2 regions of the Paraniabella yanshanensis genome follow, and region 1 is predicted to be linked to the other one. Evidence: riboswitches for the same ligand, from Rfam matches in the RefSeq annotation. Region 1 holds a riboswitch; the other holds the start of a gene.
The links. Region 1 has a riboswitch for cobalamin ahead of U0035_RS16170 (TonB-dependent receptor plug domain-containing protein). Riboswitches for the same ligand answer to the same signal wherever they lie in the genome.
Positions count from the first base shown of each region.

Region 1 (8,115 bases):
CCATAAAATTATTATTACAGTAAATCAATATGCGCGTATTAGCATCGGGTATAAGCCGGGCCAGGTTCGTTTGTGTAAAATCGGTGAAAGGAAGGGAGATGGCGCCCTTCATGTGCCTGGCTGTATAACGGTTTGCCGAGCGGGTATCCAAAACAACGGTGTTCGGTTCTTTTTGCATCTTTAAAAAATCATTGAGGCTTACTAATCTTTGTTGCCGGTATTGCTCTACCTGGCTTACCAGCCCTTTGAAGTCGCCATAATTCGCAAGCGCCTTAGGATAATTGCCCGTTTCAGCAGCATTACTTTTATTACAGGAATAGATAACAATGATGGCGCATAGCGCTGATAATGACAAAGCCAGGACAGAAAGTTTTTGATTCATATTGCATTTGTTAAGGTTACGAGCATCCATTTTTCGTAACAGAGGTTTAAAAATCAGGATTACTATCTATTGAAACGCGTGAATAATTACAAACGCAACAGTATGTAAACCGACTGAGAAAGAATACAGTAAGACCAAAGACAGTTTTACCTGCGTTATGCTCCCGAAAACGTATCTGAAGATTTACACAGTGACCCTTGCAGTAATAATCAAAAGCTACACTTTTTATTACCTAGGCATCATACAAAATTGGTGGTGTTTTTGGTGGCCTCGCCCAGAATCCCCGCCTGCTGTGCGGCCGGGCAAGCCCATCTGAATGACATAGTCCGGCAGCCTGCCAAGCTAAGTCGGGCAGGGAACTGGGATCTGGAGCTTCGGAAACTAGAAGCCCTCTATTTTATCTTTCAGATAACGTCTCCCCGCACCTGTTTTAAAATACTTCTCACGGGCCACGGCTTCTGCCCGGGTTTCAAATGCTTCAAAATAAACTATGATAAATGGAATATAGAAGAAGTTTTACCTGCGTTATGCTCCCGAAGACGTATCTGAAGATCTGCACAGTGACCCTTGCAGTAATAATCAAAGGCTACACTTTTTATTACATAGGCATAATACAACGCAGGCTGTGTTTTTTGGTGGCCTCGCCCAGAATCGAACTGGGATCTGGAGCTTCGGAAACTCTTATACTATCCATTGTACTACGAGGCCATTATTTTAAGAACTAATACCCCTTGGGTTGTTCCTATTCCAAACATATTTCGGACCGATCTTATACTATCCCCGTCCGAACGGCGTTCAGCCGGGCGGGCATTGTACTACGGGGCCGGCTATATCTGGCAGCGCGCAAAATTAAAGGAAAAAGGTTACTCCTGCGCAATTTTATGAAAGCTACCTCTATATTAGTGGTACACTTTTTGAAATTCTTCTTATTTACGAATACTTCTCATTCATTTTCTAACCTCGCATTAAATTCCAACATTATGGCTAAATATTCAAAAGCTGCCGGCAAATCTGTTAAAAGTGCAGTAAAAAGAATGAAAAAAGGCACGCTCACATCCGGCAAATCGGATAAAAAAGTAACCAGTAAAAAACAGGCAATAGCCATCGGCCTTTCAGAAGCCCGTGAAAAAGGCGCCAAAGTACCTGCTAAAAAAACCGCAGCGAAGAAGGCTGCTCCTAAAAAGCCTGCCCGTCCAGCAGGCGGGGGAGCAGCGAAAAAGAAAAGCCCGCCTAAAAAGAAGGTCGCGGCAAAAAAAACTGCGGCAAAAAAGTCCAAGGGGACTCCTTTGAAGAAAGCAGCAACAAAGAAGGCAGCTGTAAAGAAAAAAGCAGCGCCTAAAAAATCTGCTCGTACGGCTGCGAAGAAGACCGGTGGCAAAAAGAGCGCACCGTCGAAATCGCCTGCTAAAAAAGCAGCGCCTAAAAAATCCGGTGCAAAATCCACAACACCCAAAGCAGTATCAAAAAGCAAGGCTAAGGAAAAGCCTTCGAAGGCGAAGGCAAAAATGCCGGGCGAAACTTCAGATACAGGAGAATTCATCAGCACTCCAACAACAGATAATGTAAATGATCCTGTAACCAATGCAGATGTTAATAATATTGTTACACCGGAAACCGAGAGTGATCAGGCGGTCTTTTCAGCCACAGTACCCAACCAGCAATACATGCCGGAAGATTTCAAGGCATCGGCACAAGATCCCTATCACGGTAATATAAATCCTTCTAAAGCGAAAACCTCCCAAAAGCCTTCGGGTAAAAAACCGCTTTGGGATAACAGGAAATAATCCGACTCCATATAAACACAAAAGCTACCGAATTCCGGTAGCTTTTGCTTTAGCATTATACTTTTAGTGATTAAGTAATCCCGCTGCGTTTGCCGCGAAAATTTTCACCGAGATCGCTAAGAGAATCACGCCGAAAAACTTCCTGATGGCGATCAGCCCGCTGGGTCCCAGTAGTTTTGATATGCCACTTAAGGATTTTAAAACCGTGTAAATAACAATGAGGTTCAGTACAATTGCAATAAGAATAGTATACACACCATAGTTGGCTTTTAATGACATAATAGTTGTTAGGGTTCCGGAACCGGCAATTAAAGGGAATGCCAGTGGCACTACCGTTGAAGCTTTTACATCGCCATCTGATTTAAAAAATTCTATACCCAAAACCATTTCCAATCCCAGTATAAAGATCACAATAGAACCGGCCACCGCGAAGGATTTTACATCAAGTCCTAATATGTTCAGTATCGGCCCGCCCAAAAATAAAAACAAAAGCATCAGAGCCCCTGCAATAATGGTAACCCGAAATTCCCGGATGCCCCCGGCTTTATTTTTTATAGAAATCAGTATCGGCACAGAACCAATGATGTCTATAATCGCAAAAAGGGTGAATGCAACAGTAAGAATTTCTTTATAGCTAAAATTCATATCAGCCGGTTTGTTTGGTTACCAATAGCAAATGCCATACGAATATAAACCATTGTTCCCGGTATTCGGATAGTTAAAGGAGCTCCTCCTGTCAACTCCTCAATTACAGTCTGAACCTTATTCCCGCATTTAACGATCTGCCTAAAACACTGTACCCATACACCTCATAGTAATCCGCATCCAGCAGGTTGCTTACCTGCGCAAATACCCTTAATCTCGACTTCAGGAAAGAATACTCACTGTAGATATCCCAAAGGCTGTAGGAGGCAAGCGGCACGGTTTGCTGTCCATAAGGTGGAATAGATTCAAAATAAAGATCGGCTCTTTTACCAAAATTCTGGAAGTTTGTGCTCACAAATAGCGCTGGTGTTACCTGATAACCCAGGCTCAATCCCAATGTGTGTTTGGGGCGCTTAAATAAGTTATTATAAGTGGTATCGCCGTTTACCGCTGCTGTTGTTACCTTACCTTCAACAAAAGTGTAGAATAATTTTAACTGGATATCATCATTAATATTAATGGTAGGTTCAATTTCAATACCATGGTCCTTTTGCCTGTTATAATTAGTGTATTGTCGATTTTGATAGGCAATAATATTTTTTGTATTACGGTTAAATGCAACTACTCTTATGTTCCATTTTTCGTCAACGCCTATATACTGTATCCCCCCTTCAAGTGTTCTGGACTCCTCAGGTTTCAGCAGCGGATTTGCACCAAACGATCCATACAATTCTGACAAAGCCGGTGCCCTGAATGCAGTTCCGTAATTTACAAAAACCTTAAACTGATCATTAACCAGGTAGGATGGGTTGACGGAATAAGTAAATGTGTTACCAAATTTAGAATGGTTATTAAGGCGTCCGCCCAGTTCAAGGTTAAAACCGTTCCAGTCTTTCAGAAATAAAGAGAGATAAGGACTGATCATTTGTATACTGGTGTCGAGGCTGGTTGCATTAGGATTTTTCATCGTAATATCATCGTACCGTAATCCTAACAAGGTTTGAAAATGCCGGTGCCAATCCACCCTGTTAAAAAGCTCAGCTGTTTTTTTATTTCCTTCAAAAGCTTTTACAAATCCATCGGGATAGGCACGTTTTACATTATCAAAAGAAAAAATACCGGTTACCGATCCCTTGTCGAAACTATACTGAGCCTGGGTTCCCGCAGAAAGCAACTCGCTCGCAAAACGATTGCCTCCGCCGATAAAAGCATCATTGGCAAAGCTGCTTTTAAAGTATGCATACCTGAAAAATGGCTTAACATGAAAGTTACTGGTAACCGCACCATCTATATCAATACTCAAGGAATTTCTCAACATGCCATTACGGGGAAAACTTTGTGTGCCTATTTTATCTTTCGCTTCGGCAATACCTCCGGTTTCATCATGCATAAAAGAGATGTTATAGGAAGATTCATTAAAGCTACCGTTTAATCCGGCATTCGCTTTGAGCGTATTATACCTTCCATAACTAATTCCACCGTACAAGTTCGCGGCTTTTCCTTCCCCCTTCCTGGTAATTATATTGATGACCCCTGCTATTGCATCGGTGCCGTATAAAGTGCTCTGTGCTCCTTTTAAAATCTCCACCCGTTCTATTGACTCAACCGGCAGCACTCGCAGGTCAAACGCGCCACCTACACCAGTAGGATCGTTTACCGGAACACCGTTGATAAGAATAACAGTATAGGCATTAGCTGCTCCCCGTAAAAAAACACTTTTATCTTTTCCCGGATTAGTATTAGCGCCATTAATAATCACCCCTGCCTTTTCGTTCAATAGCTGGGACAGGTCTTTGCCTCCTGCCTTATCAAGATCAGCCCTGCTGATAACATTCACCACCTTACCTGTTTCGCTCAGCTTTTTGGGAAATCTCGTTGCTGTTACTGTTACCTTCTCCAGATCCTGATTCATCACCTCTTGTTGCGCCTTTAATGATGTGGCTGATGCAAATGCCAACATCGATAGAATTACTTTTTTCACTTGTAAAGTGTTTTAGTTGAATGGCGGGGCAAAAGGAAACATAAACGCAGCAGCGGTTACATTTCACGCTTTTCACCCGAAAGCCTGAATAATATAATGCGAAAATTGGCAGGTCTTCTGGCTTGGCTTCATTCCGGCTCCCTTCCCATGCGCCGGCCGGCACACAGTGGATATGAGCGAAACACTGGATTCTAGAAATCCGTAAACCTTACAGCTACGGGGATAGCGCCGGACTCACACCGGACTTCCCTTTTAACTCCGCTAACCGCGGAGACCAAAAATCGCCGCAAAAGTACAGAAATGTATTAAGTTTGTTTGAACATGAACAGACGGGGCCTAAAATACCTGCCCCGCTGGTTTCACTTCGTTTGCCCGGCAGCTGCATTTTTGCATAAGTGAATTGCTTACGTTTTAATTTAGCGGGAACACCTTTACAACATTCATCAATGGTTACAAGCGCCGGAGGAAACGCCGGCCCCCCGAGAAGGCAGATGATCCCTACAGAGAGCTAGTTACGATAAAATATTTTAGTATCGGCTCATAGTTAAAGGAAAGCTTTCTCTTAATGGGGGAGCTTTTCCTTTATATAACCATATACCCAGGTACCTGCAATAGCGCTGAGCAACACGACTATCACAACGGTAAACCCTGAGCCGATCTGTGCGAATAAAGGACCCGGACAGGCGCCGGTCATGGCCCAACCCAGTCCAAACATAAGTCCTCCGAAAATCTGTCCTTTATGAAATTTCTTAGATTGAAAAGTAACAGGAGTTCCATCTATGGCCTTTAAACCGAACTTCTTTATTATCCAAACTGAAATAACGCCAACGATCACCGCACTTCCTATTACACCGTACATATGAAAACTCTGCAGCCTGAACATCTCCTGTATCCTAAACCAGGAAACGATTTCCGCCTTTACAAATACAATTCCAAATACCATACCTACAAGTAAATACCTCAAATTATATGCAATACCGGTATTAGGGGTGCGAGCATTGTCATCAGGCTGTACTTCAAAATCAGTAACCTTATTGTTCATTAAATCAGTTTTATAATTTCATGATGACTGGAAGTAATACATTGGCCATAACAAAGCCACCGGTCATAAAACATATGGTTGCCACCAGGGATGGCCATTGCAGATTACTGAGTCCCATAATGGCATGGCCACTTGTACAGCCACCTGCATAACGGGTGCCGAAGCCAACGAGGAATCCGCCAACCACCAACAATATAAAGCTCCTCAAGGTTAATAAATGTTGCCAGCTAAATATTTCCTGTGGTAATAAATGCCGGGTATCGGTAACATTATAAGTCCGAAGCTCGGCAGCCAGCGCGGGTGTTATGGATACTGCGTCCCCATTAGACAACCCATGCGCAGCTATAAACCCGCCAACGAGAATACCTGCAACAAAAAACAGGTTCCAGATTTCTTTTTTCCAGTTGTATTTAAAAAAAGGGATGTTGGCCGGAATACAGGCGGCACAAATATGTCTCAGGTTTGCCGATATCCCAAAATGTTTATTGCCTACAGTAACAAAGTGGGTACAATCAGCCCTATCAGCGGGCCGGCTATATACCAGGGCCAGGGTTTTCGAATTAACTCTATCATATTATTTATAAAGTTAGCCAAATAGCCCATCATGATGTTAATGCCCGGACAGACCTGTTAATTCATGAAAGATGATATAAATACCGATTAATAAAACAAACCAGCCAAAGCTCTTTTTTAGAGTGCCCCCGTCTAATTTCTGGCTGATTACTGAGCCGGCCAGAATACCTATAACAGATATCCCTGTTATTTTTAGCAGCAGCGGCCAATTCATTTGATGATGAGTTACATCATCTGCAAAACCTATAAGACTGTTAAGTGTAATGATCACCAGCGAGGTACCAATCGCTTTCTTTATGGGAAGCCGGAGCAATACCGTTAAAGCAGGAATTAACAGGAAGCCACCACCGGCGCCCAGCAAACCGGTTACTAACCCTACAGCAATCCCATACAATGCGATATAGCCAACCCCGGTCCGGCGAACAACAGTGCTCTCCTTTTCTGCCCTGATCATTGAAAAAGAAGACACAATCATGAGAATAGCGAACAATAACATGGTCAGAAGAGACACTGGTACCTGAAACCCTGCAATACTCACAAATGAAGGCAGATGAGGAATAAGATAATGACGTATACAGAAAACGGTAATGACCGATAACACTCCAAATACCACAACGGTTTTAAAGTCAACTTTCTTATTGGCGAAGCTATTGATCGAGCCTACCAGGCTGGTCACCCCCACTATAAATAATGAGTAGGAAGTGGCGAGCACCGGCGATACCTGGAAAAGATATACCAGTATGGGAACAGTTAATATAGACCCACCACCGCCAACCAGGCCCAGGGTTAGGCCAATTAATAATGCTGCTATGTAGCCTGCTATCTCCATATATATTGGTATACAAATATGCATATTTTAATTATGAATAATATTCCGCCCGCAACTTTAAGGGTTCAGCAAATGGAAGTCTTTATTATTTAAACCACCAGAGAATTATCAGCTTTCAATAATTCTTTATCTTCAGTGCCAACAAAACGCTTTCAGAAAAAGGGAGCACCCCGCGTAAATCATTCGACTTTTAAACACATGACTTGAGAAAACAACGCATACCCGCCATTGCAGCTTTACTGCTTACAAAAATTCATACATGAAAAAACAGCTTGGTCTTTTCGATCTCACAATGATCTGCGTATCCTTTGTAATAGGAATGGGTATATTCAGAGCCCCGGTAAATGTAGCTAAGGCAACTCCCGATGTGCTGACTTATTTCCTTTGCTGGCTGGCCGGAGGCATTGTTGCTTTTTGCGGAGCGCTGACCTATGCCGAAATAGGCTCGCGCATTCCTGCCACAGGCGGATATTATAAGGTATTTTCCTATGCCTATCATCCTTCTATAGCGTTTGCCATCAATTGCATCATCCTGGTAAGTAATGCGGCTTCCCTGGCAATGGTTGCCCTGGTGGGCAGTGAATACCTTTCGGGGGTATTGTTTCCCGCATCAACCGAGATCAAAACCGTAGAACTTTTATTTGCTATCATTGCCATCATCATCTTTTATGGCGTGAATATGCTGGGGCTCAGACTAAGCTCCCGTACCCAGAATATCCTGATGATCATCAAAATAGGGATGGTTCTTTTGCTGATCGTATCTGTTTTATTGGCGCCCGCCGCGCCTGTTATAAAACCCGAAACTACTACAACAACAGCCTTTACAGACTATATCAAAGCTTTTGGGATCGGCCTGGTTGCGGTAAGCTTTACCTATGG
Region 1 covers NZ_CP139960.1:3,902,962-3,911,076, reverse strand. The annotation lists gene U0035_RS16190 (rhodanese-like domain-containing protein) at 1-382, opposite strand, end outside; tRNA gene U0035_RS16185 (tRNA-Arg) at 1,016-1,090, opposite strand; gene U0035_RS16180 (DUF6496 domain-containing protein) at 1,363-2,166, shown strand; gene U0035_RS16175 (MarC family protein) at 2,230-2,811, opposite strand; gene U0035_RS16170 (TonB-dependent receptor plug domain-containing protein) at 2,915-4,792, opposite strand; cobalamin riboswitch at 4,883-5,086, opposite strand; gene U0035_RS16165 (DUF6691 family protein) at 5,355-5,834, opposite strand; gene U0035_RS16160 (YeeE/YedE family protein) at 5,845-6,165, opposite strand; gene U0035_RS16155 (sulfite exporter TauE/SafE family protein) at 6,445-7,236, opposite strand; gene U0035_RS16150 (APC family permease) at 7,496-8,115, shown strand, end outside.

Region 2 (8,115 bases), 760 kb from region 1:
TTGTTTTCAGCCAGGATCCTTTTAATGTGTAGCTGTTGGCCGTGATCCATTCAGGGTAATAAGCCTGGCGGTGAAATGTATTTTTCTTTACAAAGCCGGTATTGCCTTTATTGTCTGTCCATGCAATATCTTTATCTATAGATTCGGGGCGGAAATAAGTTACTTCATAGTCGCGCAGATACGTACCATCCGTTTTGCCGAATTCGCTGCCAGCCAGCTCATACCAGGTATCATCCGGTTTTCCATTACCATTATCATCCACCATTACGTAAATAATGCCGGGCTCACTCCATTCGGCCAGCGCATTGCCGGTCACATCAATATCATTACCTTCTTTATTGGGCACACTATGGTCGAAACCATAAACTACATAGCCTCCCCAGGCACCCAGGCTTACCATTCCTGTTTTTCCAATAAGACCTTCCGCACTTACCTGGTTGCCGGGTGCTTTGTTGATGAACTGTCCCGGCGCGGGCATAAACTCAAACAATGATGTAACATACTGGTTGGCCCCACCTTCTCTAACCAACGCTTCCACCTTTACATCAAAACTGTCTTTATAGGTACCATATTTATTACTGGCCTGGTAATAGATCCTATAGTTGCCGGCCACTTCGAAAACATGATTGAATGTATTGCTGGTAGATATCAACTGCGTGCCTACATGCCACTCTTCTTTTACTGCTGTACCAACAGCAATCCGGGATGTAATGGTAACGGCCTCTTTTATTTTTGTTTGTATGGTTTTTTCTGTTACAGACAGCTCAATAATGGGTGCCGGAATCTCATCATCTTTAGCACAACTGTTTAAAAGCAGTACAAAAAATGAAAGGCCCGACAATAGTTTCAAATGTTTCATTCGTGTATTTTTTTGTGTTTAAATATTGTAATTATTTCAGCCTGTTAAAGAAGCCCATATGTCCTGGTATAATACCGGTCTTCTTAATCGTGTTTTTTAATCGCCCCTTCGCATCAAAGCAAAACAGGTCGCCGGCTTCTACATAGTCTCTTGCATCAGCTATATAAATGTTACCATTGTTGGGATCAACAGCAATGCCATAGGGGATTTCTATTTTAGTTCCATCAGTAATGAAGGAGCCGGGTAACACCGTTTTTGTTTTAAGATCAATTTTAGAATATGAGTGGTTCTTTGTTCCATAATCAGCTCCATATACATAAGCCGTATCGTTCTTGATGGCAAAGTCATCCACTTTCACATTTATGGAATCTGACAGCTGATCCGTTTTCGTATCTACTACATACAGTTTATTGGTAGTGCCCCAGGGGCATATATACAAATTGCCTTTACTGTCTTTTTTTATCCTTCTTAAATTGGGTGCTACGGTTATTGCTTTTGTAACCGTAAAGGAATTGAGGTCTACAACTGAAACATAATTCTCGAGGTTTGATTGGCTGTACCCCCCGCTGTTAGCTACGTATAGCTTATTACCTACTACCTCCAGCTCATCCGGCTGGCGGCCCACTTCAACCGCTCTTTTGATACTCAGGGTTGCGGTATCTATTTCCAGTACCATTCCTTTTTCGGATGTGGTGTAAGAGCTCAGGTAAGCAAAGCCGTTCGCAAAGGTTATGTAGCGTGCGTTCTCAATGGCCTTATGGGTATTATCGGTCAGGATCTTAACCCGTTTGCCGGTTGAGGCATCCAGGATCTCTACCTTTTTCGACCAGTTCATAACCACATATAGCTTGCTTCCATACACGGCAATATCGTTACCGGTGTCGCCCAGGCCCAGTACCGCATCAGGATTGTCCTTGGTAAAAACATCGCGTGTATAAACGCCGTTATGTACATCGAAATAATCGAGTGTTGAATTGTTGTAACCCCAACCTCCCTCGTTCAAAAGATAGAAACCGGTACTGGTGGAGTCGGCTTCGGTCGACTGTGGCGGTGGCGTATACTCATGATCTTTCCTGCATGATCCAAGCAGGATCAGTACAGCAGAAAAGAAAAACAGAACATAGATTTGTTTTTGATTCATCAGGGATGTTTATAAATTGAAAGAAAGCTTTATTAAGTAATTGCGGCCCGGCATGGGATAGTTGATAACCACATCATAGTATTGATTAAAAAGATTGTTAACCTCTGCAGCTACAACAAGAGCTGTTTTTCCTAGAACCAGTTTTTTTGTAAGTGACAGGTCATGTGTGTACCAGGGCATCAGATAGTTTTGCGGATCATTTTCGGGTAGCATATATCGCTCGCCTGTATAAATAAAACTATAATTGACACCCCAGTTCCGGTAAAACACTTGCAAGGTTGCCGAGCCACTATGTCTAGGAGCATAAGGGATCAGGTTGCCGTAAGATCGCTGCCCTGTGGTTTTATTAACCGCCTCCTGGTAGGAATAATTGAGCGTGCCATTTAATACAATTTTTTCCTTTAGTGTAAGGAAATAGGATGCATGAACATCTAACCCTTTTATTTCGACAGCACCCAGGTTGATCATGCTCCACCGGAATAAATTATTAGCAGGGATAGCAATAATTTTATCCTGGACTTTATTGATGTAAACATCTGCCTGCACGTTGAAGTCCAGCTTTATTGGTGAGAAGTATTTGTTGTACTGGGCGCCAATATTATACTGGTTTGAGTACTCGGGTTTTAACGTAGCGGAGCCAACAATGGTGTAGTATAAATCATTGAATGTGGGCATTCTGAAAATGCGTTTATAAAAGGAGCGAAAATTAAGGGGAATGGCTTCCCAGGGCATCCAGGAAAGGTTGATTGCCGGCGTCAATTCCTGTTTGTCGTCAGCGGCTTTGCCTTGCTTTACTTTTTCATTGATAAAGCTGCCTAGTAAATTTCCGGATATAGTCACAGGTTCCCAGGATAGTTCTGTTGCAACAGCCACTAATTTTGTTTGACGCGTAGGATAAGCGAAATCATCTAAATTGGATTGCATCTGGTGTAGGGTCCAGTCTGCCGCCAATGAAAACGTCCACCATTTTTTGAGTTCAAATTCATTTACCAAAGAAGTGTAATATTCCTGTTGTTTGTAAGTATTATGTAATGGGGCGCCGCCTATCTTTTTGATGGTAGTATCTAAATAGCGGGTAAGATCATTTGCATATTTAAATTGAAGCAGCAGCCTGTAGCGCGGCGAAAACCGGTGCTGCAAAGAGCCCTGTGTGAAGAAGTTTCGATCCCATAGCCGTTGCGAATTGTAAAAACGTTCTGCCACAATGGCTCCGGGTAAGCCTCGCTCTGAGTTATAAAAGTACCCTTGTATTTTCCAGTGAGTGGCGCTGTCTTTATTAATATCCTGAACCGCCAACTCTACTCTTTGAGAGGCAACGCCGGCATTTTGCCGAACAATGGTGGTGTCGTAAGCCCATTTTTTATAGCGGGTTTTATACCGGCCATGTGCATTGATAAGCTCTGCACTGATTGTCGTTGCTATATTGTCGGCCAGTTTTTGTTGCCAGTGTATAGAAGGATTGATAAGCCCGAATGAACCCGTTTTAAACGCAGCCTTTACCTGGTATGATTGGCTGTCCTTAAAGGTGGGTGGCAGGGCTTTTATATAAATGGATGATGCAGCGCCAAAGCTTTTGGCAGATTGAAAGATGTCCGGGTTTTGACTATTGTGTAACGATACTTCCTCAATATTGTCAAGGGAAAACTTCCCAAGATCGACGATGCCGTTTTGCGCGTTGCCCAGTTGCATTCCATCATAAAATACACCCACATGTTGTGTTCCCATGCCTCGCACATTTACGGTCTTTAATCCGCCAATGCCGCCATAGTCCTTTAATTGCACACCCGAAAAGTAGCGGATCGCATCTGCGATAGAAAAACTGTTTAACCGCTGCAATGCATTGCCTGATAGTACCTGAACTGGCGAGACCGATGCGACCAAAGACCTCTTTTTGCTGCCGCTCACCTGCACTTCCTCTAACTCCCGGGTAATAATGGTATCACGCCATTGTGCGCCAACGGGGTGAGGGCTTAGTATCATAAACAGCAATAAACATAAGCCTGCCAGGGCTTTTAAAACATACTGCATTAACTATTTGATTAAATGAATCAAACAGCTTTGCGAACAACTGAAAACAAATATGTTGCTATAAAAGCATTTGCGTTCAAGCTTCAGTCCACGAAAGCTTAACATCTGTCTGCTTTGGCAGGTCTCCTGACTTGTTCTCATTTTGAGCAGCCTTCCCGTTCCGAACGGTTTTCAGAACAGTGGCTAAGATTTGTCAAAATGTCTTTTTAGAACTTACAGTAGCGGGACTGTTCAGGATTTGCACCTGATTCCCTTTTAATCAATAGCGCCCGGAAGGCGTATTAAACCAATGCGGCGCGAAGGTAGGTGTATTTTTTAAAGAAGGGGTATGAATTATAAAGGAAAAGGAAAAAGGAAAAAGCTGCAATGCCCTAAGGGATTACAGCTTTTGAAAAAAATGCGTATAGGTTTATCAGACTTAGAACATTACTTTTCATTTACAACCTGCACGGTTTGCGAATACCGTTTGGCCCCATCCTTATCAACCTGGGCGATGCGTATAAATAAGGTCTCATCTTCAGGATCTTTTGCTACATCACTTTTATTGCAGGCGCTGACAATAATCAGAATGGCTAATACTATCAGCGATGCCTGTTCCCGCTTTTTAGCAGACCTGAACCCGCCAAAAGTCAATACCGCTAATAAGGAAATACCCAGCATCATACCCAGGTTGTCTCTACCGATCGTTAGTTCATAATTTATAGTGCTGCTGCTATACCCGTCGATGGCTTTGGTCTCCACCGTTTTAATTGCTGCAAAGGTTTTACCATCAACCGATCCTTCAATATCAAAATGGCTATTATTGTTTTCCGCTTCAGTTGTCCAGTTGATATATAAGTTGGCTTTTCTTCGGGTGGCTTTAATCGTTCCAAATGTCACCGGCAATGCAGCATTATCCAACACCTTATAAATCGCATTACCAGACAATGAGGCGGCATAAAGCGTTCCGTTCTCGGCTTCGCCGAAAGCTACAATACCCGTTGGAAAGCCGGCATCCGGTAATTGAAGCATCTGCGTTCTGTCGGGCGTGATCACCCACTGGTTACCAGACAGGAAATCAGCAAAAATATAATACCCCGTTAGGGAGGAGAATTCCGAGCCCCGGTATACAAAACCTCCGGTTACGGATTGACCCCCTGTGGTATTATCGCGGCCGTAAGTGTAAATGGGGCTTACATAACTTGACTGCGGCAAACACCCTGAAGTATTATAAGGTAATGAACCTTCATAGCATCTCCACCCGTAATTAACACTTCCTGTATTAGGGCCAGGCACGTAATTGATCTCTTCCTGGGCGCCCTGCCCTACATCGGCAATCCACATATCTCCGTTAGCCCGGTCAAAACTCCATCTGAAAGGGTTTCTAAGGCCTAGGGCCCAGATCTCATCTCTTACATTGGCGTCTGCTACATAAGGATTATCAGGGGGAAGGGTATAGGGAAGCGTATTGACATTGATGCGAAGCATTTTACCGAGCAGGCTATTTCCATTCTGGGCATTATTGGACGGGTCGCCGCCGCCACCACCATCTCCGGTAGCCAGGTACAGGTATCCATCAGGACCAAAAAGTATCTTTCCTCCGTTATGATTATCCTCACCGGGATGAGGGATATTGATAACAATTTGCTTTGAAGCGGGGTTAGCGCCGTTACCATTGCCGCTATTTACGGTGTAACGGGCCACTTCCAGGCTGAAGTCGGGACGGGTATAGTAAACAAACAGGAAGCCATTGGTTGCATAATCAGGATGGAATGCCAGGCTGAGCAAGCCACCCTCCCCTGCGGTACCAACATCACTAACCGTAAGGAAGTCCTGGATATAAGCGAGATTATCATCATATACGCGGATCGTACCGCTGCGCTGTACAACAAATAGCCGGTTGGTACCATCACCGGCATTTACAATGTCAATGGGTGCTGCCAGGCCATTGCCTGAAATTACTGCCTGGTAGCCAATGTCGGGAGTTTGTGAAAAAGCCTGAAGCGTAAAAAGGAAGTATGCCCAAAAGGACAAGCGGGTGTTGAGGGCGCGTTGGGTCATAAAATAGTTTAGAGGGTTAAAAACTATCAGCAATGCTCCAATGCAAATATTGAGCCGTTCCACAGCTCTTAATTACTTAAACCCAAGATATTCTAAAACTTAATGTTCTTGCGGATGGTATCCATAAGGGCATTTAAGCCGTTCCATGTGCCCAGGTAAAACTGGTCCTGCTTAAAAGAAGGTTTAAACTGATTTTCCACTATAGTTTTGGTTTCATCGTCACTAAGCAGCCGCAATACAAATGGACCGTAATCAATCCTGATACGTCGTAATTGCCTGCTGATGCTTACAGACATACACCGGTCGCTTTTGCCATGCATGCCCGACCACTCATCCAGCAGCAGCTTATTACGTTGGTCAAAGTTATCGGTTGTTATTCCCGGATCGTTTACGGTGGTAATCCTGATTGGGATCAGGTTGCTTTTCTCGAATACCCTGGCCAGAGAGTCCAGCTTTTTCTCTTCGCCGGGTGCGAATATGTTCTCGTAATCGTACACATGATTAATATCAGCCGGCGTTGCAACCTGCTGCGTTGGAAGGATCACTTTAGCTTCCGTTTTAGGTTTTGCAGCGGTACTATTGACTTTGCCCGAAGAATTACATGCTGATAAACATATAACAAGGCCCGCTAACAAATACCATTTGTTATATAATATATAACATTCCTTACCTTTTAAAGAAAGGAGTTTACTTGCACGGAATTTTTGAAAAGTTGCTGTCATAATAATGGAACGATTACGCCGTTTTATACCCGGAAACCCCTTATAGGCAAAATCGATGCCATTATAGATAAAATCTATTGATTCAGCATCAAAGGCATTACCAACATCAACAGCTCTTCACTTTCATCCTGCTCAACTGGTTTAATCAGTCCTGCCTTGGTTGGTGTGCTCAGTTCGAGGTATACTTCTTCGCTATGCGTGCTGTTCAGCATTTCAATTAAAAACTTAGCATTAAAGGCAATTTGCAGGTCTTCGCCATTATACTGGCATTTCATACGCTCATTACCCTCAAAGCTGAAATCCACATCCTGCGCCGCTAATTGTAATTCGCTGCCGCTGATGGTTAATGCCACCTGGTAAGTGCTCTTATTACTAAATACACTTACACGACGGAGCGCTCCTAAAAATTCTGTGCGGATTACAGTAAGCCGATATGGGTTTTCAGTAGGAATCACCACTTTATAATCGGGGAAGCGGGCATCAATTAAACGACAGCTTAAGCGCGTGGTGCCATGCGTTACGAAAAAGTGGTTGGTATTATAATTTAAAGTGATAATATCATCATTATCAGGCAATGCAGACTTTAACAGGTTCAGCGGTTTACGGGGAACAATAAAATTATCACCCCCCGTTGCCTGGGCATCCTTACGCTTGTAACGTACCAATCGGTGTGCGTCAGTAGCAACAAACTGAATACCATTCTTATCCAATTCAAAGAAAACACCTGTCATAGCCGGGCGCAGGTCATCTGTACTGGTTGCAAACAGGGTTTTATTAATAGCGGTTACCAGGGCCGAAGAGGTCATCGTAAATGATGTAGTGTCATCTGCTGCCGGCTCTTTGGGGAAATTATCAGGGTTTTCGCCCATTACTTTATACTTACCGCTATCGCTGGTAATTTCAACACTGAAATTTTTATCGATATTAAAAGTAAGTGGCTGATCTGGTATATTTTTTAATGAATCGATCAGGATTTTACCCGGGATACAAACACGACCGTTATCCTTTGCTTCAATCTCCATCTCCGTTCTCATCACCGTTTCCAGATCCGTTGCTACAATAGTCAGCTTGTTCGCTTCAATTTCAAAAAGAAAGTCCTCCAATATAGGCAATACGGTATTGGCGTTAATAACGCCCGAAAGGTTCTGCAGTTGTTTAAGCAAAGCGTTCGATGATGCTATAAATTTCATCTGTCTGTTTTTATATCTTTTTTAGTGGCCAGATCGAATTCGCCAATAATCATCCCTCTAAAAAAGAGGAATTTTTACAGCTCATTTCATCCGTTTAAAAATTTTATTGTTCTATCCGTTTTTTGGGTGCAGCGA
Region 2 covers NZ_CP139960.1:3,146,038-3,154,152, reverse strand. The annotation lists gene U0035_RS13150 (cell surface protein) at 1-859, opposite strand, end outside; gene U0035_RS13145 (YncE family protein) at 891-2,000, opposite strand; gene U0035_RS13140 (TonB-dependent receptor plug domain-containing protein) at 2,010-4,028, opposite strand; cobalamin riboswitch at 4,128-4,334, opposite strand; gene U0035_RS13135 (PQQ-dependent sugar dehydrogenase) at 4,455-6,068, opposite strand; gene U0035_RS13130 (TPM domain-containing protein) at 6,161-6,613, opposite strand; gene dnaN (DNA polymerase III subunit beta) at 6,865-7,980, opposite strand.
Region 2: linked by a shared signal. The riboswitch ahead of U0035_RS13140 (TonB-dependent receptor plug domain-containing protein) and the one ahead of U0035_RS16170 (TonB-dependent receptor plug domain-containing protein) in region 1 are both predicted to bind cobalamin.